One region of the Colwellia sp. RE-S-Sl-9 genome, then DNA from elsewhere that is predicted to be linked to it. Evidence: predicted binding sites of a transcription regulator. Region 1 holds the regulator's gene; each other region holds the start of a gene.

The links. The regulator FNR, encoded in region 1, switches genes on or off when oxygen is low (the NO sensors DNR and NnrR bind a similar motif). The targets are predictions, from matches to a motif close to TTGATCTAGATCAA.
Region 2: ACM9HF_RS11395 (DUF3149 domain-containing protein) is a predicted target of FNR. The motif match lies at 4,944-4,957, and genes of this name have one in related genera.
Region 3: ACM9HF_RS09930 (DUF4856 domain-containing protein) is a predicted target of FNR. The motif match lies at 2,642-2,655, and genes of this name have one in related genera.

Annotation. Positions count from the first base shown of each region.
Region 1 covers NZ_CP182631.1:376,400-384,290, reverse strand. The annotation lists gene ACM9HF_RS01610 (FixH family protein) at 1-407, shown strand, start outside; gene ACM9HF_RS01605 (heavy metal translocating P-type ATPase) at 495-2,933, shown strand; gene ccoS (cbb3-type cytochrome oxidase assembly protein CcoS) at 2,942-3,175, shown strand; gene ACM9HF_RS01595 (sulfite exporter TauE/SafE family protein) at 3,175-3,834, shown strand; gene fnr (fumarate/nitrate reduction transcriptional regulator Fnr) at 3,894-4,622, shown strand; gene uspE (universal stress protein UspE) at 5,189-6,118, shown strand; gene ACM9HF_RS01580 (hypothetical protein) at 6,383-6,973, shown strand; gene ttcA (tRNA 2-thiocytidine(32) synthetase TtcA) at 7,109-7,891, shown strand, end outside.
Region 2 covers NZ_CP182631.1:2,657,508-2,665,398, forward strand. The annotation lists gene fkpA (FKBP-type peptidyl-prolyl cis-trans isomerase) at 1-419, opposite strand, end outside; gene ACM9HF_RS11370 (WD40 repeat domain-containing protein) at 584-1,525, shown strand; gene ACM9HF_RS11375 (SlyX family protein) at 1,510-1,749, shown strand; gene ACM9HF_RS11380 (YheV family putative zinc ribbon protein) at 1,756-1,950, opposite strand; gene ACM9HF_RS11385 (ATP-binding cassette domain-containing protein) at 2,063-3,982, shown strand; gene ACM9HF_RS11390 (tetratricopeptide repeat protein) at 4,135-4,875, shown strand; gene ACM9HF_RS11395 (DUF3149 domain-containing protein) at 5,018-5,146, shown strand; gene ACM9HF_RS11400 (hydrolase) at 5,540-6,520, shown strand; gene ACM9HF_RS11405 (YheU family protein) at 6,517-6,753, shown strand; gene cysQ (3'(2'),5'-bisphosphate nucleotidase CysQ) at 6,782-7,603, opposite strand; gene nudE (ADP compounds hydrolase NudE) at 7,596-7,891, opposite strand, start outside.
Region 3 covers NZ_CP182631.1:2,322,571-2,330,461, forward strand. The annotation lists gene ACM9HF_RS09915 (putative bifunctional diguanylate cyclase/phosphodiesterase) at 1-337, opposite strand, end outside; gene ACM9HF_RS09920 (hypothetical protein) at 639-1,844, shown strand; gene ACM9HF_RS09925 (hypothetical protein) at 1,844-2,275, shown strand; gene ACM9HF_RS09930 (DUF4856 domain-containing protein) at 2,819-4,534, shown strand; gene ACM9HF_RS09935 (imelysin family protein) at 4,658-5,908, shown strand; gene ACM9HF_RS09940 (TonB-dependent receptor family protein) at 5,908-7,891, shown strand, end outside.

The DNA.
Region 1 (7,891 bases):
ATATTATTGCCAACCACGAACCTGATCCACTGGTAGTTGGTAACTATTACAAAAAAGGGAAAGCAATTAACTTAGAGTTAAGTAAAATAAAATTAGCTCAAAAACTAGGCATGAAATTTTCTCTTACATTAAAAGATAATGAACTCGTGATAAAACCTACGGGTATTGAAAAAGAATTTTCATTACTTAGCGTTAATTTTTATCATCCTACACAAGAAGAAAAAGACTTCGCTTTAACGTTAACTCCAGATGGCGATGGCAATTTTAGACATCACTTAGATCATGACGTTAAAGGTAAGTGGCAAATTACCTTATCTACTTTTGATAATAAATGGAAAATTCAAAACACGATATATTTACCTCAAGCTTCAGCTATTAGTATTGAGCCTGCACCTAAAGACAGTTAAACCTTCATGTTAGTTTAGTCATATTACCCAGTTAATTATGACTAAACTAATTATTGATAAACTCACATTACTGAAATAAAACAACCTATGTCATCTTTGTGTTTCCATTGCGGTGAAGCTATTCCTAAAGGTATAGATTTATCAGTTAAAATAGATAACGTTATACAACCTATGTGCTGCATAGGTTGCGAAGCCGTTGCTTCTGTTATTGTTGAAAATAATTTAACGGAATATTATCGATACCGCACCGAGCCAGCCAAAAAAGGCGAACAACTGGTTCCACAACAGTTACAACGTAATCAATTATTAGATGACGAAAGCTTACAAAACGAATTTACCTTTAAAACTAACGAATACAAAGAAGCTATTTTAACTATTGATGGTATTAGTTGTGCTGCCTGCGCATGGTTAATTGAAATGCAGCTATCGAAAACCACAGGCATAGTTTCTATTACCGTAAATGCAACCACACAACGCGCAACCGTTAGATGGCAAGATGATAAACTAAAGTTAAGTGAAATATTAAAACGCATAGACAGCATCGGTTATAAAGCACTTCCCTTTAAAGCCAGCCAAATCGAAGAACTAAACAAAGCTCAAAGTAAATCATTTATCAAGCGTTTAGGCGTTTCAGGCATTTTAATGATGCAGGTATTAATGATTGCCGTAGGATTATATTTTGGCGCGTTTTCAGATATGTCTGAATACAACCTTGTTTATTTAAGATGGGCTAGCTTAATTTTAACTTTACCTATAGTTACCTACGGCGCTTTTCCTTTTTATAAAGGTGCGATAAATACATTAAAAATAAAACGCCTTTCAATGGATGTTCCTGTTTCTATTGCTATAACTCTTGCTTTTTCTGCCAGCGCTTGGGCAACGGTTAGTCAGCAAGGAGAAGTGTATTTTGAATCAGTCGCCATGTTTACTTTCCTATTACTTATTGGCAAGTTTTTAGAGTTTAGAGCGCGAATGCGAGCCTCTCATGTTTCGGCTAATTTACTCAAGCTAATGCCGATGACCGCAACCAAGCTTGTTTCTATCACTGACGATAAAGGCACAACTCAACAAGAAAAATTAATAGCCGCGAAACATTTAAAGAAGTTTGATCTTGTATTGATCAAGCCTGGTGAAACTGTACCTGCCGATGGCATGGTTATTTCAGGTACTAGCCAAATTAATGAATCGATGTTATCTGGTGAACAAACACCTGTTAACAAAAATATTGGCGATAATGTTTTAGCGGGTACCATTAACGGCGATGGTAATATTACGGTTGAAGTAAAAAAAGAAAATCAATATTCATTCTTAAACCAGATGATACGTTTAAGTGAATCGTCTCAAGCCCATAAACCTAAATTAGCCAAGCTTTCAGACAAAATAGCACAATATTTTGTCGCAACAATTTTACTTACCTCAATAGCAACGGCTATTTATTGGCAAATACACTTACCTGAAGAAGCCTTTTGGATAACGCTTTCGGTATTAGTGGCAACCTGCCCTTGTGCTTTATCGTTAGCCACACCAACCGCATTAACTTGCGCAACAGTTACACTAAATAATAAAGGTATCTTGATAAAGTCAGCCCACGTAATGGAAACCTTACCTAACGTTAATTGTTTTGCTTTTGATAAAACAGGCACGTTAACCACGGGTGAGTTTACTATCAGTAAGGTGGAATTATTTGATCGTGCGTTTAGCGAAAAACAAGTATTAGCTATTGCTGCTGGATTAGAATCTCACTCAGAACACCCTATCGCAAAAGCATTTATTAAACATAGAGACTTTTCTCTTAATGTCACCCAAATAGAAGTAACACCCAGTTCAGGCGTTTCAGGTAATTATCAAAACGAAACCTACCAAATAGGTAAACCCAGTTGGTTATTACCCACCCTACGTTTAGCCGATTCAGAAGCTAATGTGAATAATGCTCAATGCGTATTGGTAACAGGCGAACAACTTATCGCTGCCTTTTACCTAGAAGACAGTGTAAGAGATAACGCCGCTAGCTTAATTAAAAACTTGCATGACCAATCAATATCAACCTTAATGCTTTCAGGCGACAATAAAGCCGGTTGCGATAAAACACAGTCTGTTTTGCATTTATCTCAAGCTCACAGTAATTTAAGTGCTAAAAATAAAGTTGAGCTATTAAAAGCCAAACAAGTTGACCATATTGTTGCCATGGTGGGTGATGGTGTCAACGACACGCCTGTATTTAGCGCGGCTCATATAGCCATAGCCATGGGAAGTGGTACAGATATTGCGAAAAACGGCGCAGATATTATATTATTAAACAGTGATTTAACTAATATTACTGCGTTAAAACTCATTGCTCAAAAAACTAAAAAAATTATTTGGCAAAACTACTTATGGGCATTTGGTTATAATGCCTTAGTGTTGCCGTTAGCAATGGCTGGCTATATTACGCCTTACCTCGCAGTTATTGGTATGTCAGCCAGTTCCATATTGGTTGTGACTAACTCACTGCGCTTACTTAATATCAAAAAAGATACAAAAGGCTAATATATTCAATGAGCATAATTTACGTATTAATTCCTATCGCGGTACTATTAACGGCTATTGGCCTTTATCTTTTTTTCTGGGCAGTTAAAACAGAACAATTTGATGATCTTGAAAAACAAGGTTTAAGTATTTTGTTTGACGAAAATGACGATCAAGCAGCTGATAAAAATAAATCAACATCAGAATTAATATCAGAAAAGAATAAAAACACCAACGCATCAAATCAACCAAAAGATAGTTAATGAACATTGATTATTTTTCAGCCTTTATTATAGGCATTTTGGGATCTGGCCATTGCTTAGGAATGTGTGGTGGCATAACCTCAATGCTAACCTCTGCTCTACCTAAACATTCGTCGTACTCAAAAACACTTTTAGTTTTCAGTTATAATTTTGGTCGCATATTATCTTATACCCTAATTGGCGCAATAGTTGGTTTTACAGGTTCTGTCGCGGCTAAAAATCTTGGCGTACCTTTAGCTGGTTTACGCGTAATATCCGCTCTATTTCTTATATTTTTAGGACTTTATATTGGCCAATGGCTTATGTGGTTAAATAGAGTTGAACGCTTAGGTAAATTTATTTGGCAATATTTATCACCTTACTCCAAACGTTTAATACCTGTAGACTCACCACAAAAAGCCATAGGTTTAGGTGCGCTATGGGGCTGGTTGCCCTGTGGTTTAATTTATTCAATGCTAACATGGTCATTAGCTAGTGGCAGCGTAACTACGGGCGCATTAATTATGACTAGCTTTGGCTTAGGAACCCTACCAGCATTGCTTATTATGTCGTATAGCTTAATCAAAGCAAAAACGCTACTTAACCACCCCTTATTTAGAAAAACAATGGCAATAAGCCTTATCGGTTACGGTATTTATACCTTGTACTTGCTCGTTTAATCGATTGCATATAGATGAAGGTTAGAATATGATCCAAATCAATTAACCTTTGATTAAGTATGGACATTATGGAAAACAACAATTGCTCAGGAAAACAACACATCCATTGTCAAAACTGTAGTATTAGTGAATTATGCCTTCCATTTTCGTTAAACGAGCAAGAACTTAATACGCTTGATAATATTATTGACCGTAAAAAGCCTATCCATAAAGGTGAGCAAATTTTTCAAGACGGCGACGAAATGAAATCTCTTTATGCCATTCGTTCTGGTACATTTAAAACCTTTACCGTTAATGAGCAAGGAGAAGAACAAATTACAGGGTTTCATCTAGCAGGTGATTTATTAGGTTTTGACGCCATTGCCAATTCAGAACATCCTAGTTTTGCTAAAGCACTGGAAACATCAATGGTATGTGAAATTCCATACGACACGTTAGACTCTATTTCTAACACTATGCCAAAGCTTAAAAAACAAATATTAAAAATGATGAGCTCTGAAATTCGTTCAGATCATGAAATGCTTATGTTACTTAATCATAAAAATGCAGAGCAACGATTAGCAACTTTTATTAGTACGTTAAGTAAAAGATATCATGAACGAGGATTTTCTGCGTCTGAGTTTAGATTAACCATGACACGTGGCGATATAGGTAACTTTATTGGTTTAACGGTTGAAACGATTAGCCGCTTACTGAATAGGTTTCATAAAAATGGTTTAATCGATGTGAGTGGCAAACTGATTACCATTAAAAATATTGAAAAGCTTAACGAAGTTGCTTCACTGTAATTCGATATATACCCGTTACCAATCAAGAGGCTATTTCAGAGTGCTTGAGCGATATCAATTCAAGGCAACGCTTTGTGATAATGGTTACTCCCTTATGAAAAGCGTTGTTGATGAAGTGATTTTGCTCAAGCGCTTCTTCGATGGGTCTAAAACAATTTATGCTTCGTTATTAACTTTAGTCAGGTTCCTACACGGATGTAGGACATTAGGGTAACGCAGGAGCAGTTACCGAGAATAGCCATGACGTAAACTTAATGCCTTGCATACATGGATGTAGACCTTAGATTTTGTTTGGAACGTAAAATCTGTGCTTAAATTGTTTTTAGTTCCCACTGAAACCTGCATCTTGAATGATAACGGGTATAAACAACAGTAGTAAAAGGTACGTTATTATTACTGTTGTTAATCTCCGTAAAAGATCTATTTTAAATTTCATATTCCCCTCTTCATCAAGATATTATTAATTAAGAATATCTTGATGTAAAACAATTAAAAAACACTCGTTCATACACTATACTGATACTCATGGTATTATAAATACGAGCTAAATAATTGGGGACGATATTATGAAAAAGTATCAAAATATACTAACGGTTATTGATCCTACGACAGACGACCAAAAAGCGTTAAAGCGTAGTATTGAACTAGCACAACATACTAAGGCTACTATCACAGCCTTCTTATCTATTTTTGATTTTTCTTACGAAATGACCACCATGTTATCAAGCGATGAACGTGAATCTATGCGACAAACCGTTATAGACGATAGACACCAATGGCTTAATAACATTATCGAACAACTCGATACAGAGTCACTTACTATCAACACCAAAGTTGTTTGGCACAACAGACCTTTTGAAGCAGTGATCAGCGAAGTGCTTGATCATAATCACGACATTGTTATTAAAGGTACTCACGAACACGACAAACTAAAATCCGTTATATTTACGCCTACCGACTGGCATATTTTACGTAAATGCCCTTGCCCTGTGTTATTAGTTAAAGATCATTTATGGCCTGAAAACGGCAATATACTTGCAGCAATAAATGTAGGAAGTGATGAAGAAGAACACCTTTCGCTTAACCATAAAATCACCTCACAAGCGAGCGACTTAGCAAAAACAATAAACGGTAACGTGCACATTGTTAATTCTTATCCCGGTACGCCTGTTAACATCACCATAGAAATACCTGAATTTAACGCGGTAGAATACAACGATACTATGTTAAAACATCACCAAGATGCGATGACAGAACATTGTGAAAAATACCAGATAGCGAAAGAGAACACCTACGTTCAAGAAGGTTTACCTGAAGATGTTATCGAAGAAATTGCCAACCAAATCGACGCAGAATTAGTGATTTTAGGCACGGTAGGTAGAACAGGATTATCAGCCACATTAATAGGCAATACCGCTGAACACGTAATAGATCGACTGAACTGTGATGTACTCGCGTTAAAACCTGATGGATATGAATCACCTTTTGTTAAGTAATAAAAACACTAATAAAGTAGCTAATTACTATTTTAGTTACTTTATTACCTATTACATCTAAATCAACTTAACTCTACTTTAACTAGCTTAGTAACCAAGTCCTCCTATTTGTAGTAATATTAAATTGATCCCTCGCCAATAACAAAACTCAATTAGCGATATATAACACTACAATTAACAAATCAATCTATTGATTTTATTATTAAAGTTGTGTAATGTTAGTTTCGTATTTAGGGAAAAAATATTATATAAAAGGAAATTATTATGAACAAACTCATCTCTATATTAGGTACCCTTACCTTTTTATCTTCAACATCTGCATTAGCTGATACTCTTACGTTTTCTGGTGCAACTCACTGTAATGAAGATGTAGTTAAACATGCAACTGCATTTAATAACTTAAAAACGGCTGAAGGCGCCTTAAATGCCCTATCAACTATTTCTTCTGAGTCTGTAGGTCCAACCGAACAAGGTTACTTTATCTTTGATCCTCAATTTGAAAGAACCACTAGATACTTCAATTGTAGTGTCCCTCTAACAGCCAATATGGGTAATATTTCACTTAACGTTTATGGCAAAGTCAATGGTATACAACAAGCACCAGGTGGGTGTCTAATTTCACGTATACGGAAAGTAAACGATGGAGGAATACCTAAATGGTTTAGATTTGGGACTGGTGAAGGTTTTGATTGGAGTACTATTACAAACTATAATATAACAGGTGAGCAGTTTGTAAATTATAGTACAAATAATATTAATAACAATTATGAAGCTGACAGTACTTTAGAATTAAAATGTCGTACAACATGGTCAGGCGGTAGCGTATCGATTGGTCAGATAGCAGTAACGTACTAACAATTAAATAAATTTTCTCCCTAAATACTCTAGAGTTATTAATATAACTCTAGACTCTTTTAATTCTCCTCTTACCTAGTTTATTAAGAACAAACCTTTAGGTATAATGCGCTCGCTATTAACGTGAGAACATATATGAACGCTTTACCTACAACACCTGAAGTATCACTAACATCCGAGCAAGCCATACAACTATCTAAGCTAGAAAAACGCTTACGACGCAATGTGGGTCAGGCGATCGCTGAATACAATATGATTGAAGACGGCGATAAAGTCATGGTGTGTTTATCGGGAGGTAAAGACTCTTTTTCAATGCTAGATATTCTGCTTAAATTACAAAAAGCTGCTCCTATTCATTTCGAAATCGTTGCAGTTAATTTAGATCAAAAGCAGCCGGGTTTCCCTGAACATATTCTTCCTGAATATCTTGAATCGTTAAATATTCCTTATTACATAGTTGATAAAGATACTTATTCTGTTGTTAAAGAAAAAATATCAGAAGGAAAAACCACTTGTGGTTTATGTTCGCGCTTACGCAGAGGAACCTTATATTCATTTGCTGAAAAAATAGGAGCCACTAAAATAGCACTTGGCCATCATATGGACGATATTGTTGAAACCATGTTTCTCAATATGTTTTATGGTGCAAAACTAAAGTCTATGCCTCCAAAACTTCGCTCTGACGATGGCAGAAATATTGTGATTAGGCCTTTAGCTCACTGCAGAGAGCAAGATATTTTAGATTATTCTAACTTTCAACACTACCCTATCATTCCTTGTAATTTATGTGGTTCACAAGAGAACCTTCAAAGACAAAACATTAAAGCCATGCTAAGCGAATGGGATAAGCAAACACCCGGACGTGTTCAAAATATATTCAAGTCACTCAAAAATGTAAGTTTAAGCCAATTAGCAGAT
Region 2 (7,891 bases), 2.3 Mb from region 1:
TATTGAATACCTGATTCAGTAACCATTACGCCTTCTTTTTTAGCGTTGGCTTCTAAGTAAGCCACACCTTCAGCTTTGCTTGCTTCAGCTTCTTTAGTTGCAAGTTCTTGCTGTTTAGCTTTCATCTGTTGATCTAAGCCCATCAAAATAGTTTGAATTTCTTCTTTTTCTATTTGAGATTTACCCGCTAAGCTATCAGTAAAACCTTTTAAGATAATTTCTTGGTCTAACGTAACACCCATTTTAGTTTGTTCTTCAAGGTTACGATCCATGTACATACCAATTGAAGCACCTAAGCTGTACGCTTGTTTTTGTACATCAGTATCAAGTACTAATTCTTTTTCTACAGGTGCCTTTTCTTGACAACCCATTACAGCAACAAGTGCAACAGCGACTAAAGTCGGTTTAAAAAATCTCATGTATTTCTCCATATACTTGTCCAGTGGGGATTAATCCTTCAAGACAACGTTTTTAGTTATGTATTGTTAATCATTGCGGCTTATACTAACCATAAATACCGACAGTGAAAAGTATTAATATTTTGTATAAATGTAACAGATGGTATCTATCGACGATATTGATAATGATATTGAGTGCCTGCCAACCAAATTCAAGTACACCTATTGAACGTTGGCAACATTCAGTTGAAGGTGCTTATGCGGCAAATATTTCAAATAATGGTCAATATAGCGCGGTATCTTCTATTCATCATGGTATTAGTTTATGGGACTTAGAAAAAAACGCATTAAAGTTTAACTGGTCTCAGCAACAAGACAGTGCCGACAATTTAGTACTGGCTATCGATATTGCAAACGACAATCGCTATGTATTAACAGCAAGTAGCAAAAACTTTGCTTTATGGAATATAACTAATGGTCAGTCTGAAGGTTATTGGCAAGTACGAGACTCCACCATAAGAGATATCGCCCTATCAAATAACGGTGAACACGTACTTGTAGGAAAAACTAACGGTACAGTTTTACATGTAACGATTGATTCAGGTAGACGATTAGAATTTTTAGGCCATACAGAAAAAGTAAACTCTGTTGATATGCTACCCAATGGCAGAATAGCACTTTCGGGCGCGAACGATTTTGTTGCTTATGTATGGGACACTTTGTCAGGCCAAGTTATTTATCGTTTTAATCACCCAAGTAGAGTCACCAAAGTGGCTTTAGATCCTAAAGGTAGATATGCCTTTACTGCAGACAGTAAAAAAGACGCTAATATTTGGGATTTAAAAACAGGGAAGCTCATCAGTCAATTACAATATACCAATAGACAAGAAGTATTTAGCTCCATTCAGTTTTCTGACGATGGCACTCAATTACTCACCGGAGCACCTTCGCGTAAAGTCAGTTTATGGGATATAAAAACCGGTAAACGTAAAGAAAGTTGGCATGTAACACCAAGAGATGACATTAGACCTGCCGGCGCAGTTGTTTACAGCGTCGCTTTTCGGGATAATAGCCACATTATTACTGAAAGCTCTTCTGGATATGCCGAATTATGGCAAATAAAATAATTATGCCTGAAACAAATTTAGAACAACGTATTGAAGCATTAGAATCACGTAACGCTTTTCAAGACGACGTAATTGAACAACTCAATGACGAGATAACCGTTCATCAATCACAAATAGCTGAATTACAGCACCAATTAACCTTAATTGCTGCTCGTATTAAAGATTCTTCTGCTCCTCAACAATCTGGCGAACAAGACATTGAGCCACCGCCACCTCATTATTAGTAGAGCTTAATCTTGCTTGAACACACCTATAACCTGTTCATAAGGTCTAACTTCTTTGGCAACTTGCTCTTCTGGTTGTGTCATGGTTTCGCCACAAGTAACACACGTTACTTTTTCAACACCTTGTTCTTTCGTTAAAGACAAGGTGTCCATAGCTTTACACTTTGGACAAATTGCACCCGCAATAAAACGTTTTTTCAAAATAGAAACTCTTTTATTAAATTAAGTTTATTCAAGACACGTATTTTACCTTGAATAACACCTATAGGAAAAGCGACAATACCCATCTTAACTTTAAAGAAGGAATAATACATTGATTACTGCCAACGATTTGGGCTTAGACCGAGGTACAAAAAACCTCATTGCAGGGTCTAGCTTTACTATTCATCCTAATCATAAAGTAGGATTAGTTGGTGCGAATGGATGTGGTAAGTCTTCTTTATTTGCAGCATTGCTTGGCGATCTTCAACCGGATACTGGTGATTTGTCTATGCCAAGTAGTTGGAGCATAGCTACCGTAAAACAAGACACGCCTGCTTTAGAACAGTCTGCCCTTGATTACGTAATGGATGGCGATAAAGAATTTCGTCAGCTTGAAGCAAAATTAGAACAAGCACGAGCAGACGATAACGGTGCACTTGAAGCTACCATTATTAACCAAATAGATACCATTAACGGTTACAGCTTACCCGCAAGAGCTGGGGAGTTATTACACGGTTTAGGTTTTTTACAGCCACAACTGGCAAACCCAGTAAAAGCCTTTTCAGGTGGTTGGCGAATGCGTTTAAACTTAGCGCAAGCCTTGATCAGCCGAGCGGATCTGTTATTACTTGATGAACCCACTAACCATTTAGATTTAGACGCAGTCATTTGGTTACAGCGTTGGCTAAAACGTTTTACTGGCACCTTAGTACTTATTTCTCATGATCGTGATTTTCTTGATGATGTTATTGGCCAAATACTTCATATAGAACACAAACAAGCTAAACTATACGCTGGTAACTACACCGCTTTTGAAAGACAACGTGCCGAGCATTTAGCCCAGCAAGATGCTCAATACCAAAAGCAACAAAAAGAAGTGGCTCACCTTACCTCGTTTGTAGATCGCTTTAGAGCAAAAGCCAGTAAAGCCAAACAAGCACAAAGTCGCTTAAAACGATTACAAAAATTACCTGATTTAGCGCCAGCACATGTAGACAGCCAATTTACGTTTAGCTTCGAAAAGCCTGATAGCTTGCCTTACCCGTTACTTTCATTAACAGATAGTGACTGTGGTTATAATCAAGAAACCATTATTTTAAGCTCAGTAAATATGACCTTAGTACCAGGTAGCCGTATAGGATTATTAGGGCGAAACGGTGCAGGTAAGTCAACGTTAATCAAATCTTTAGCAGGCGAACTTGCGCTAATGCAAGGCGAACGTTACTGCGCACAAGAACTTAAAGTCGGTTATTTTTCGCAGCATCAGCTTGAACAATTACATATGGCTAGCTCGGCTATCGATCACATATTACGTGCTAAACCTGAAAAAACATTATTAGAAGCTCGCTCGTTTTTAGGACGTTTTGGTTTTAGTGGCGATCAAGCTTTGGATTCTGTTGGTACTATGTCAGGCGGTGAAAAAGCACGCTTAGTGTTAGCGCTTATCGTATTAGAAAAGCCACAATTACTATTACTTGATGAACCCACCAACCATTTAGATTTAGAAATGCGTCAAGCCTTAGTGCTTGCACTGCAAGACTTTGATGGCGCTATTATATTAATTGCCCATGACAGGTATTTGCTTGAGTCGTGTGTTGACGAATTTTATATCGTTGCCAATAATGCTGTGCAAGATTTTGACGGCGATATTGATGATTACCAACAATGGCTAAACGACGAAAAAAAGCTCACCCTTAAAAATGCTAAAACAAACACAAGTAACAGTGATAACGATTCAAGCGTTGATAAAAAACAACAGCGCAGAGAACAAGCTGAACTAAGAAAAAAAGCAGCACCACTAAAAAAACAAGCCGATAAATTTGAAAAAAAGGTTACACAGTTTCAAGCTGAATTAGACGAGGTTGAAGCCATATTAGCCGACCCTGATATTTACCAAGCTGAACATAAAGCACGTTTAAATGAACTCATTAAAAAACAAGCCCATTTAAAATCTGAAATTGAAGAAAACGAAATGCAATGGCTTGACTTAGAAGAACAAATTGAAGCAGTTATGTCAGATATACCGGAATAGATGACTTAAAAAATGTCACAAGATTAATGTCAATATTGTTGCTACACTGTAATTAATACGTAAAATCAATAATACATTAACCATAATGGTTCATTTAACTATTTATTGTATATAAACTTTATAAGTATATGCACATAAATAAGGAGTAAATAATGAAAACGCGCTCACTACTATGTATCTTTTTCAGTTTAGCCACCAGTTTTTCAGCTTTTAGTTATGATGGCGATTTAGAATTAGGTATTTTTCAATTAAACCGCGGAGAATTTAAAGCGGCAATAAAAGAATTTGAACCTCTTGTAAAAGAAGGTTACTCGCCTGCACAGTATCAAATGGCATTAATTTACCAAAACGGTTACGGCGTTCAAAAAAACGCAACCAAAGCATTTGAATTATTTTCGTTAGCGGCTTCACAAAACTACCCTGATGCGCTATTTAGCCTTGCTCTTATGTATTCAGCAGGTGAAGGTGTAACTAAAGATTTAAAAACCGCATTTACGTTAACTGAAAAAGCCGCGAATAAAGATCTAGCAAGAGCTCAGTTTAATTTAGGCGTTATGTATTACAACGGCGAAGGTGTAAGCCGCGATTACTTAAAAGCTTCTCGTTGGTATGAAAAAGCCGCAGACCAGAACTATGCTTTAGCACAATTTAACTTAGCATTAATGTACTTTGAAGGTAAAGGCGTACCTAAAAGTAACGAAAAATCATATCTTTGGAATATTATCGCTTATCGAAATGGTTATGCTTTAGCGAAAAAAAGCTTAGAAATGGATGAACGTAATTTAGGTTCAGACGCAATTAAAGAAATAAGAGAAGAAGCCGAAACTATACGTGCACAAATTGTGAGACGTGAAGAAATAAAAGCTAAAATAGCCAATCAAAAAGCTTATTAAAGATTCGTTTTATTACCCGTAACCATTCATACGCATATTGATTGGTTACGAGTATAATTAAAAGACTCTTGATCTACATCATCATATAAACCAGTTGCGTTAGTTAAAATGTGTTTAAGCTTTTAACTAACGAGAGGTTCTTATGAACGTTTTCAGCCTATTATTGAGTGACCCTGTTGCCGTATATTCACTTGTTGGCCTACTGATTTTATTCGGTATTTGTGGATTTTATGTTTTCTATTTCATGAAAAAAATTCATGATAATGGATGAATTTACACTAACTCTATTAATCAACAAGCAAACTACACGAATCAATTGAGGAGAGCTTAACTTCTCTCCTTAGTTTAAATGACCTCAAATCTATTGCGTAAATTCATTCCCTCTTACATATCATAAAAACTAAATAACCTAAACTCGGTTTAATAAATACTTCTCTAGCAGCTATTTTTCCTAACTTCTGCGTTAAATTTACTTGCAATAGACTACTATTGACGCGAAATTTGCCTTAAATTAAGAAAAACTAGCAAGCTAGAGGCTCAATAAAACTATTTTTTCTTGTATTTCAATACATTAAGAGTCTCTTAAACCAAGTTTAGGTTAAATACAGTTTTCGCTGCTGTTTTTCATTACAATAACGTAACTTTGTTCAACCCGTGCTATTTCATGTTTCAATCGAGTAACTTCAAACCTGCTAAATGGTTATCAAACCCTCATGTACAAACGATGCTGGCTAAATATCTTAATCGTAAAGAGATGACCTCAACGGTTAATGAAGTACTTGAGTTACCTGATGGCGACTTCGTTGATTTAGCATGGACAGAAATACCACAGGCCAATAACACTAAGCCTATTATTGTTTTATTACATGGCTTGCAGGGCTCGCAGCACAGTCATTATATAAAAAGTATGTTTAAGGCAATTAAACAACAAGGCTGGATTGCGGTGTTAATTCATTTTCGGGGTTGTGGTAGCAAACCTAACCGATTAGCACATTCGTATCACTCGGGTTATACCTGCGATATTCATTATTTTTCTGAACAACTAAGAACACGTTATCAACAATGTAAATTAGCTATTGTTGGTTATTCATTAGGAGGTAATGTATTAACTAAATATTTAGCTGAAGCTGAAAACTCTCCTTATGTTTGCGCTACCGTTATTTGTGCACCATTACATTTAGCGAGTTGCAGCGCAAAAATCAATAAAGGCTCTTCTAAAATATATCAAAAGTATTTGATTGATATGTTAAAACACAGCACCGAAGAAAAAATTAAACTAGGTCTCATTAAACATATTTCGTTAAACGCGCTAAAACAACTAAAAACAATGCGTGACTTTGATAATAGCGTAACAGCCCCATTAAATGGCTTTACCAGCGCAGAACATTACTACAATGAGTCGAGCGGCATTAACGTACTCAGTGCGATAACTCAACCTTGTTTAATTATTCACGCAGAAGACGATCCTTTTTTATCTCATGAACATATTACCCATATAGACTCTTTGCCAGAAAACATAACATTCGAAGTTTCAACTCATGGCGGACATGTTGGTTTTCTTTCAAGTAACACAGCTCACAAAGGCTTTAAACCTATATATTGGTTAGAGACTAGAGTTCCCAAATTTTTACAGGACTATTTATGATTATTCCCTTTAAAGACTTAAATTCAGAAACATTATTTAGCATTATTAAAGAATTTGTTTTACGAGAAGGTACAGAGTACGGCGCTGAAGATGTTTCTATTGAAGAAAAAGTAGAACAAGTACGTAAACAGTTAACATTAGGCACTGCAGTTTTGGTGTATTCAGAGCTTCATGAAACAGTGAATATAATACCTGCAGATCAATTTGAAGAAGAAAAAGAAGAGTTAGAGTAGCTCTTCTTCATTATTAGGGGGATAGTAATTAATCGCGACGAGCCGAATGAGGTTTTACTATTTTATCCCAAGGAATATCAGCAGAGCCTAATGACATAAAGTCAGGATTAAGTAGACTGTCTCTTTTGTTATAACTTAATGGAATAAATTCACTGTCGATAATTGAGCCACCCGCTTGCTCTAAAATGCAATGGCTTGCCCCCGTATCCCATTCACCAGTTGGTCCAATGCGTAAATAACAATCGGCTAAACCTTCTGCTATTAATGCATTTTTTAACGAACAACTTCCTAATGGCACATACTCATAGTCAAATTCATTATTAAGGTATTGCCCCATTAAATTTAACTTTTGTCTTCGGCTAACCGCAACCTTTATCGGACGGTTATCGTCGTATTCAGCCACCTGAATTTTAGTGGTACCTTCCGATGTTTCTTTAAACGCACCTACACCACTTTGTGCGTAGTAGGTCATATTATGATCGGGCGCATGTATAACACCAATACTTGGCCAACCATTTTCAACTAAAGCCACATTTACCGCAAAATCGCCACTGGCTAAAATAAATTCGCCAGTGCCATCAATAGGATCTAACAACCAATATTGTTTCCACTGACTACGCTGCTCAAGTGTTAACGCACCTATTTCTTCAGAAATAATAGGAATATTAGGGGTACGTTTTTGCAACTCAGCCATTAACACATCGTTAGCGGCTATATCAGCGCTAGTTACGGGGCTATTATCTTCCTTAATTTCAGAGGTGTAATCTCCGTTTTGGTAATGTTTAGTTACTTCTACACCTGCTTTTTTCGCGCTTTCTATTGCGATAGAAAGAAGTTCTTCGTTATTCATGGGATCCACTTAAATAATCTTTTACTAACATAAGTGCTGCGATGCTTCGTGCCTCGTTAAAATCGGGTTGAGCAAGTAACGACTTATATTCACTGAGTTTCCAAGGTACTACGTCTAGTTCTTCTGGTTCATCACCTTCTAAACGTTCTTCATAAAGGTGAGTTGCGATAAAAATGTTCATACTTGCTGCAAAAAAACCGGGTGCCATTGCAACTTTTTTAATTTCGGTAAGATCTTCACTGCCAAAACCTATTTCTTCTTTTAGCTCTCGGTTTGCAGCTACTTCAG
Region 3 (7,891 bases), 1.9 Mb from region 1:
AATAATATTTTATATCTTCTGAAGGTATATTAGCTTTACCTATATAAGTTTCAACAGGCGTGAATTCAGGGGTTAGTACTGCTGCAAATTTAACGTTTTCATAATGGTCTAAACGCAATAAAACCGTTGTAATATAAAATACATCTCGTGTATCTCCTATCAAAGGAACTAGGTCATTGGTTATATTTTCAGATAAACCATCAAGATCACTTTTTACGAATTTTTGATAAAGATTTTCATGCTCAAATATCGATACAACAAGCACACTAAAACTAACAGTAATAATGGTAAAAATAGTTAATGTTGCTAATGTTGATTTTACACTTTGAAAAATCATTTTTTCCTACTTATCAGAGAGAATTGTATTGCCCTCTTCTCTAGTTACTAAAAATAAAGCTAATTTTCTAGAACCTTTCGTTCCTTCGAAATGTTTTTTGTTAAAATTGTACATATTATACACAGCAAAAATATGACTAAACTCACTTCCCTGAAGAAAAACCAAGCTTAATTTTAAATATGCCGTAAAATCATCCATATACTAACAAAAATCATCAATTAAAGTTGAATTAATACTCACAAAAACACAGATTTTTTTGTTAGACTGTTACCACATTATACAAAGTTAAAAGTACCCCCAAGTGTCTGTATTTAGTCCTTCATCTCAGTTCAAATATATTTGGTTAATTATTATTCTAATAACACCTTATAAAACATATGCAACCACTGATAAAGTTAACATATCTGGCTTTGCCCGATTAGTTGGTGGGTACCTCGATGAGAGTTCTGCTGAATATCAAGGTTATGACAATAGTCTAACTTTTTCTCCTGATAGTTTACTCGGTATTAAAGGTGAATACAGATACAACGACAAACTATCTTTTGTTGCTCAAGGTATATTTACTGAAAGTAGTTTACGTAAATCAGGTTTTGATTGGCTCTATGTATCTTATAAACCCTCAACAGATTGGCAATTTGACTTTGGTCGTTATCGCACACCTTTTTTTGAATACAGTGAAGTAATTAATGTAGGCTTTGCTTATCCTTGGGTTATTCCTCCACAAACCACCTATGTAAATGCTTTATTTGCCTCTATTGATGGTGCTAGAGCCACCTATTTATTCAATATAGATAAGTTTAATTTTTCACTGAGCGCTTTTGGTGGTCAGTTTGACAGTAATGTATTTAATGTAGAAAACAGTACAACTGTTGATAGTGATTTACTGACCGGTATTAACCTGCGAATGAATACAGAAAACTTTAAAACTAGAATAAGTTACGTGACTGGAAATTTCAATTTAGAAATCAATGACTTGCCAAGACTTCAAAATATACTCAAATCATATCATTTCGATAAAACTGCAAATGAATTAGAAATAAAAGGCGATATAGATATTTATCAATTTAGCGCTGCTTATGAAACCTTAAATTATTTTGCACTAACTGAAGCGACCTTAATTGCAGGTGATTCAAAATTGATCGCTAACATAGAAAGTTATAACTTAACTTTAGGTTTATTTCACAATAACTTTACCTATTATGGATCAGCCTCAAAATTAAGAACAACAAATAGTAACGTCGAGAATCAAGTTCCTCTGGGCGTATCTCCTGAATTAACAGTATTAAATAATCTAATAGAAAAATTACTTAACGGTAGGCTCAATGAAGATGTAGACATTACAAGCATTGGTGTTAGATGGGACATAAAATCTAATTTAGCATTTAAAGCAGAAATAGATTTGATTAAAGGGAAAGATGGTCAACGTTCTACTTTTAGTAGAATAGATAAGTCTAACTTTAATAATTATTCTACCTTATATTTATTTAGTATCGATTGGTTATTTTAATGAGTAAATGGCTCGTATTTTCGATAATTTTTAGCCTATTGCTATTTTCTCAATTTGCTTTCGCAAATAAAAATAGCACAGAGGTTATTATTGTTAAAAATATTGAAAACCCAATAAAATCCATTACAAAAAGCCAGCTACGTAATGTATTTTTAGGGAGAAATACGATTATGTTTGAACCTGTTATTCCTCCTGTGGAAACTATTACTCGTATTATTTTTAATACAAAAATAATTGGCTTAAATGAATCTAGAATACAGTCGTTTTACGCTCAAATGCGTTTTTCAGGTAGAGCTAGGCCACCAAAAGAGCTTCCAACAACGGAGGCCTTACTACATTATATATCAACAACCCCAACTGCTATTACTTACGTTCCTCAAGGAACAAAACTACCTGAAAACGTTGAAATTATTTACACTATTGTTATTTAAGTAATAAAATAATCACACTGTTTTATTTGTCTCATTCACTATTTTACCCACATAATTTATACCCGTTACCAATCAAGATGTGTATTTCAGAGTGCTTGAGCGATATCAATTCAAGGCAGTGCTTTGTAATAATGGTCGTTCCCTTATAAAAACGCTAACGAAAAAGTGATTTTGCTCAAGCGCTTCTTCGATAGGTCTAAAAACAATTTATGCTTCGTTATTAACTTTAGTAAGGTTCTTACATGGATGTAGACCTTAGATTTCGTTTGGAACGTGAAACCTGTGCCTAAATTGTTTTTAATTCCCACTGAAACCTGCATATTGAATGGTACGGGTATATATCCTTTAAAAAAACTTAACCGAATTTTGTTCTTCATCAAAAAAAACAATCGTAATGATATTGGTTCTTATTTGTATTACATTTGTTTGTTGTATAGAATACCTGCAATTAAGCAATACAAAACTAATTGAAATCATGAACCTCATAAAATTTGAGGTTACTTCTTCAGTTGATGTAGTTATTAAAATTTATTTTGGTGAATTATGAATATTAAAAAAAGTGCACTTAGCTTAGCAATTATCTCTTCGTTATTATTAACCGCATGTGGCGGTTCAGGTAGTGATACATCAACGCCTAAAGTAGAAGAGAATACAGCTCCTACAAACATCACATTAAGCAATATGGCTGTTACTGAAAATAGCATGGCTGCGGTATTAGGTAACTTATCAGCAGTAGATGCTAACACTGGTGACACTTTCACCTTTTCAGTTTCAGATGAAAGATTTACTGTTTCAGGTAATGAATTAGCGCTTGCTGAAGGCGTAGTTCTCGATTTTGAAGTAGAACCAACAATTGAAATAGAAGTAACCGTAACTGATTCAGGTTCAAAAACATTCACGAAATCATTAACCATTGCAGTAACAGACGTATTAGACACTTATACATTTGATAGCAAGTTTATAACTGGCGAATCAAGTGTTTCATATAGCGGTCAAATAGCTCGTCATACCTTAATTGCCGAATTAAACCACTACATTGGTAATCAATTAAAAGCAGACTTAGACGACGGTACATTACTTACTAGAGAAGCAGTTAAAACTAAACTAAACAGTTTTTACCAAACATCCGCGGAACAATACGACAACTTCCCTATTACTTTTATGGCCGATACAAAACAAAAATTTCTTGCTGATATTTCAGGAAGCCTTAAAAATTTAAGTGGTAAAATTGCAGGTAATGACTCTGGTCAGCATAAAGATTGGAATACAAATTTTTCTGGTTGGGGCGCTACAGGGTCAACCACACCAGAAGGATTAATTGGTATTTTCTTTGATCAACTTGCAGATAATGCTGAACAACATATTAACGGTATTGTTCGTCAATCTGTTACTAATGAAGCCATAACAGATATTTATTTAAATACTAACGGAACAGATCTTAAGCAATTAATTCAAAAATTCTTATTAATGGCAGTAACTTACTCTCAAGGTACTGACGATTATTTAGATAACGCTGATGCCGGTAAAGGCTTAAATTCTGACTTTATGCAAGACGGCTCTAAAGCATATTCAGTTTTAGAACATCAGTTTGATGAAGGCTACGGATACTTTGGTGCTTCACGTGAATACTTAGCCTATAACGATAATGAATTATCGGGTAAAGCAGGCGAAGGTGATAGAGCTGATTGGAACAATAACCATGATACGAATGCTGATGGTGAATTTGATCTGACCTCTGAAGTTAACTTTGGTAATTCTGTAAACGCAGCAAAACGTGACCGCGGTACAGTCGGTAATACAATGCCAACTGATTACACTAAACAAGTGATGGAAGCCTTTATTGAAGGTCGTAAAATAATTAACGATAATGCTGGCGTTGCATTAACTACAGAGCAATTTACTGCTTTATTAGCACAACGCGACATTATTGTAGACGGTTGGGAACGAGCTATTGCATCAACAGTTGTTCATTATATTAATGACACTCATGCAGATTTAGCTAATGTAGGTACTTCAGAGTTTAACTTTACTGATACGGCTAAACACTTTTCTGAATTAAAAGGTTTTGCATTGGGTTTACAGTTTAACCCCTATTCAAAAATAACAGACGAGCAGTTTGCTGAACTTCACACATTAATTGGTGACAAGCCGGTATTAGAAAGTACTGATATTGCGGCATACCAAGAAAAACTAATAATGGCTCGTGGTATTATTGCTAGCGCATTATCATTTGATGCTGAGAATGTGGAAAACTGGTAGTCTAATGCTGCAATTATTTATGCCCAAATAATGGGTATAATTTACAGGGTTAATAATATTATTAAGCATGGAGCTTAAGCTAGAAATAGCTTGAGCTTTGTTCGTATTTAAGGGTCCAAATAAGTGTTACATACAAAAGCAAAATTACTCTCTGTTGTCGTTAGTACAGCATTACTTTTAACGGCGTGTAATCAAGATGTTAGCAGTTCACAAGGTGAAGACTTTAACAGAGGAAGTGGCGGAGAAAACACCAATACTGATTTTAATCAATTAACCCTAATTACTAGCCTTACAGATAATGTTATTTCTCCAACGTTTGAAGCATTTAAAGTTGAAGCAAAAAAACAGCAAGAGCTGGTCGCTAGTTATTGTAGTAGCGAATATAGCTTTGCTGAGAGCACCATAGAACAATCAGCTTTAGAGCAAACAAAAAATAACGCTAAAGAACAATGGCGTGCCACTATGAATATTTGGCAACAAGCTGAATTAATGCAATTAGGCCCGCTATTAGAAGATGATAACTTATTACGAAACAATATTTATTCTTGGCCAACAGTAAGTACCTGCGGCGTTGATTTTGATGTCATGTTTTTTAAAGATGGTACCGTAAATGGGCAACCTTACGACATCAGATTTCGAACAGTTTCAAGAAAAGGGCTAGACGCCTTAGAATACTTACTTTTTAATGAAAACCTAGAACATAGCTGTGAAACCAGTGCTGCGCCTACAGGCTGGAATAACCTTACCAATACCGAACGTAAAACTACCCGTTGCGACTTTGCAGTAGAAGTAGCTAAAGACATAGTAAACAACGCTGATATTTTATTAACACAATGGAATACTGCACAAGGTTATGCAACTCAGTTAAAACAAGCAGGAACCTCAAATAGCCTATTTACTACCGAACACGATGCAGTAAATGCTATTAGCGACGCACTTTTTTATATTGATTCATTTACTAAAGATGAAAAATTAGCGATTCCTCTTGGCTTACTTGCAAACAAATGTGGTTCAAGCGCTTGCCCTGAAGATGTGGAATCACCGTACAGTAACCACTCACTTACCAACATTAAAAATAACTTATTAGCCTTTCAGAAATTTTTTACGGGTAGCGAAACAAGCATTGGATTTAACGATTATTTAGTTGATGTAGGTAGCACAATCACCGCAACAGAAATACAAAAAAATATCACCAAAGCATTAGCCTCAATTGAGAAAATTAACTCAAGCTTAGCTGACACATTAGAAAACGAACCAGATCAAGTTGAACAAATACATACCGACGTAAAAGGTATAACGGATCAGTTAAAAGCAGACTTCATTACCAGTTTAGCCTTAGAACTCCCTGCAACCTCAGCGGGAGATAACGACTAATGACATTTTCTCTTAATAAATATCAAGATAAATCTATAAACATGATTTCAAATAAAACGTCAAATACGAACTCATTTACTAAAGTAGCCTTATCAATTGCACTATCACTTGCAGTTGCCTCAACAGCATTTGCAGAAGAAACTAATACGCAAATAGCAGCAAAAAGTGCCGCTACCGAATTAATCGAGAAGTTACAAATTATCGGCCACAGCGATAAATTACGTAAAGAAGCGGGTTCAGCAACTTTAATTGGCGAAGTAGAATTAGAAAAGTTCAAATTTACCGATATCAACCGAATTTTGTATAGCGTACCAGGCGTAAATATTAGAGAAGAAGATGGTTATGGCTTACGCCCTAACATTGGTTTTAGAGGCGTAACACCTGAACGTAGTAAAAAAATCACGGTCATGGAAGATGGTGTTTTAATCGGCCCAGCCCCCTACTCTGCCCCCGCTGCTTATTATTTCCCTATGATGAGTAAAATGACCTCATTAGAAGTCTTTAAAGGTCCTGCGGCAATCAAATACGGCCCTAACACGGTTGCTGGTGCTTTAAACATGACAACCCGCGCTATTCCTAAAGCTAGTGAAGGGAGTATAAATATTGCTGCAGGTAGCGATGGTTTTAAAAAGGCATCTGGCTATTACGGCAACACCAATGGCAACTTTGGTTACTTGCTTGAGCTAAACCACTTACAAGCAGACGGTTTTAAAGAACTTGATAGTGCTGATGGCAAAAGTAAAGATACAGGCTTTAAGAAAAACGACGCCATGTTAAAGCTTCAATACGATTTAAGTTCAGATAACAACTTACAACTTATTGAATTAAAACTCGCAACAGCTAATGAAAAATCGAACGAAACGTATTTAGGTTTAACCGATGCCGATTTCGCTAAAAATCCTAACAGACGTTATGTTGCCAGCCAAAACGATTTAATGGACTGGGATCATCAGCAAATACAACTTACTCATTTGTTTTCTAATGATAACTTTGATGTAACCACGCGCTTATATCGTAATGATTTTGAACGTTCGTGGAACAAAATTAACGGTTTTAAAGATGGAGCGACGAGCCAAGACTTACAAACCATTTTAGCTCAACCTGAAAACTACGATCCTTTATATCAAATACTGACAGGCGTACGTGATACACAGCGCGAATCAGAAAAAATAATTTTAGGGGATAATGCCCGTAAATATTATTCTCAAGGTATTCAATCAGAATTAAACACAACGTTTACTCTTTTTGATTTAAACCATAAGTTAACTGCTGGTATTCGCTTTCATCAAGATCAAATTGAACGAAACCACACTGAAGATGCATTTTTCATGCGTTCTCAACAACTTGTTAGCGATGGTTCCGATACGCTAAAAACAACAACTAATATTGAAGAAACCAACGCACTAGCTGTATTTATGCAAGACACTATTAGCTTAAATCAACTTGATTTAAGCTTTGGTTTGCGTGGTGAATACTTTGATTCTTTATATCAAAACAAAGCCCCTAATCAAGAAAAAGATTGGTTAGAAAAAAGCTCGCATATTTGGTTACCAAGTATCAGCGGTTTTTATACTATTAACGACAACTTAGGGTTTCTATTCGGTATTCATGAAGGATTTGTACCAACCAGTCCACAAGAAAGTCCAGAGATAGAAATTGAAAACAGTGTTAATTATGAGTTAGGTGGTCGATATAACAACGGCAATACTAAATTTGAATTAGTCGCTTTTTATAACGACATTAAAAACTTAAAAGAAGGTTGTACCTTTTCAACCGCTTCAAGGTGTAGCAATAGTTTAGATGCCGAGTTTAATGGCGGTAAAGTTGAAGTATACGGTGTTGAACTATCAACAAGTCACAATGTGTCATTAAATAATGGCTGGGAAGTCCCTCTTTCATTGGTTTACACGTATACCTCGTCAGAATTTAAAACAAGTTTTACTTCAGACTTTCCTATGTGGGGCGAAATTACCGCTGGTGACG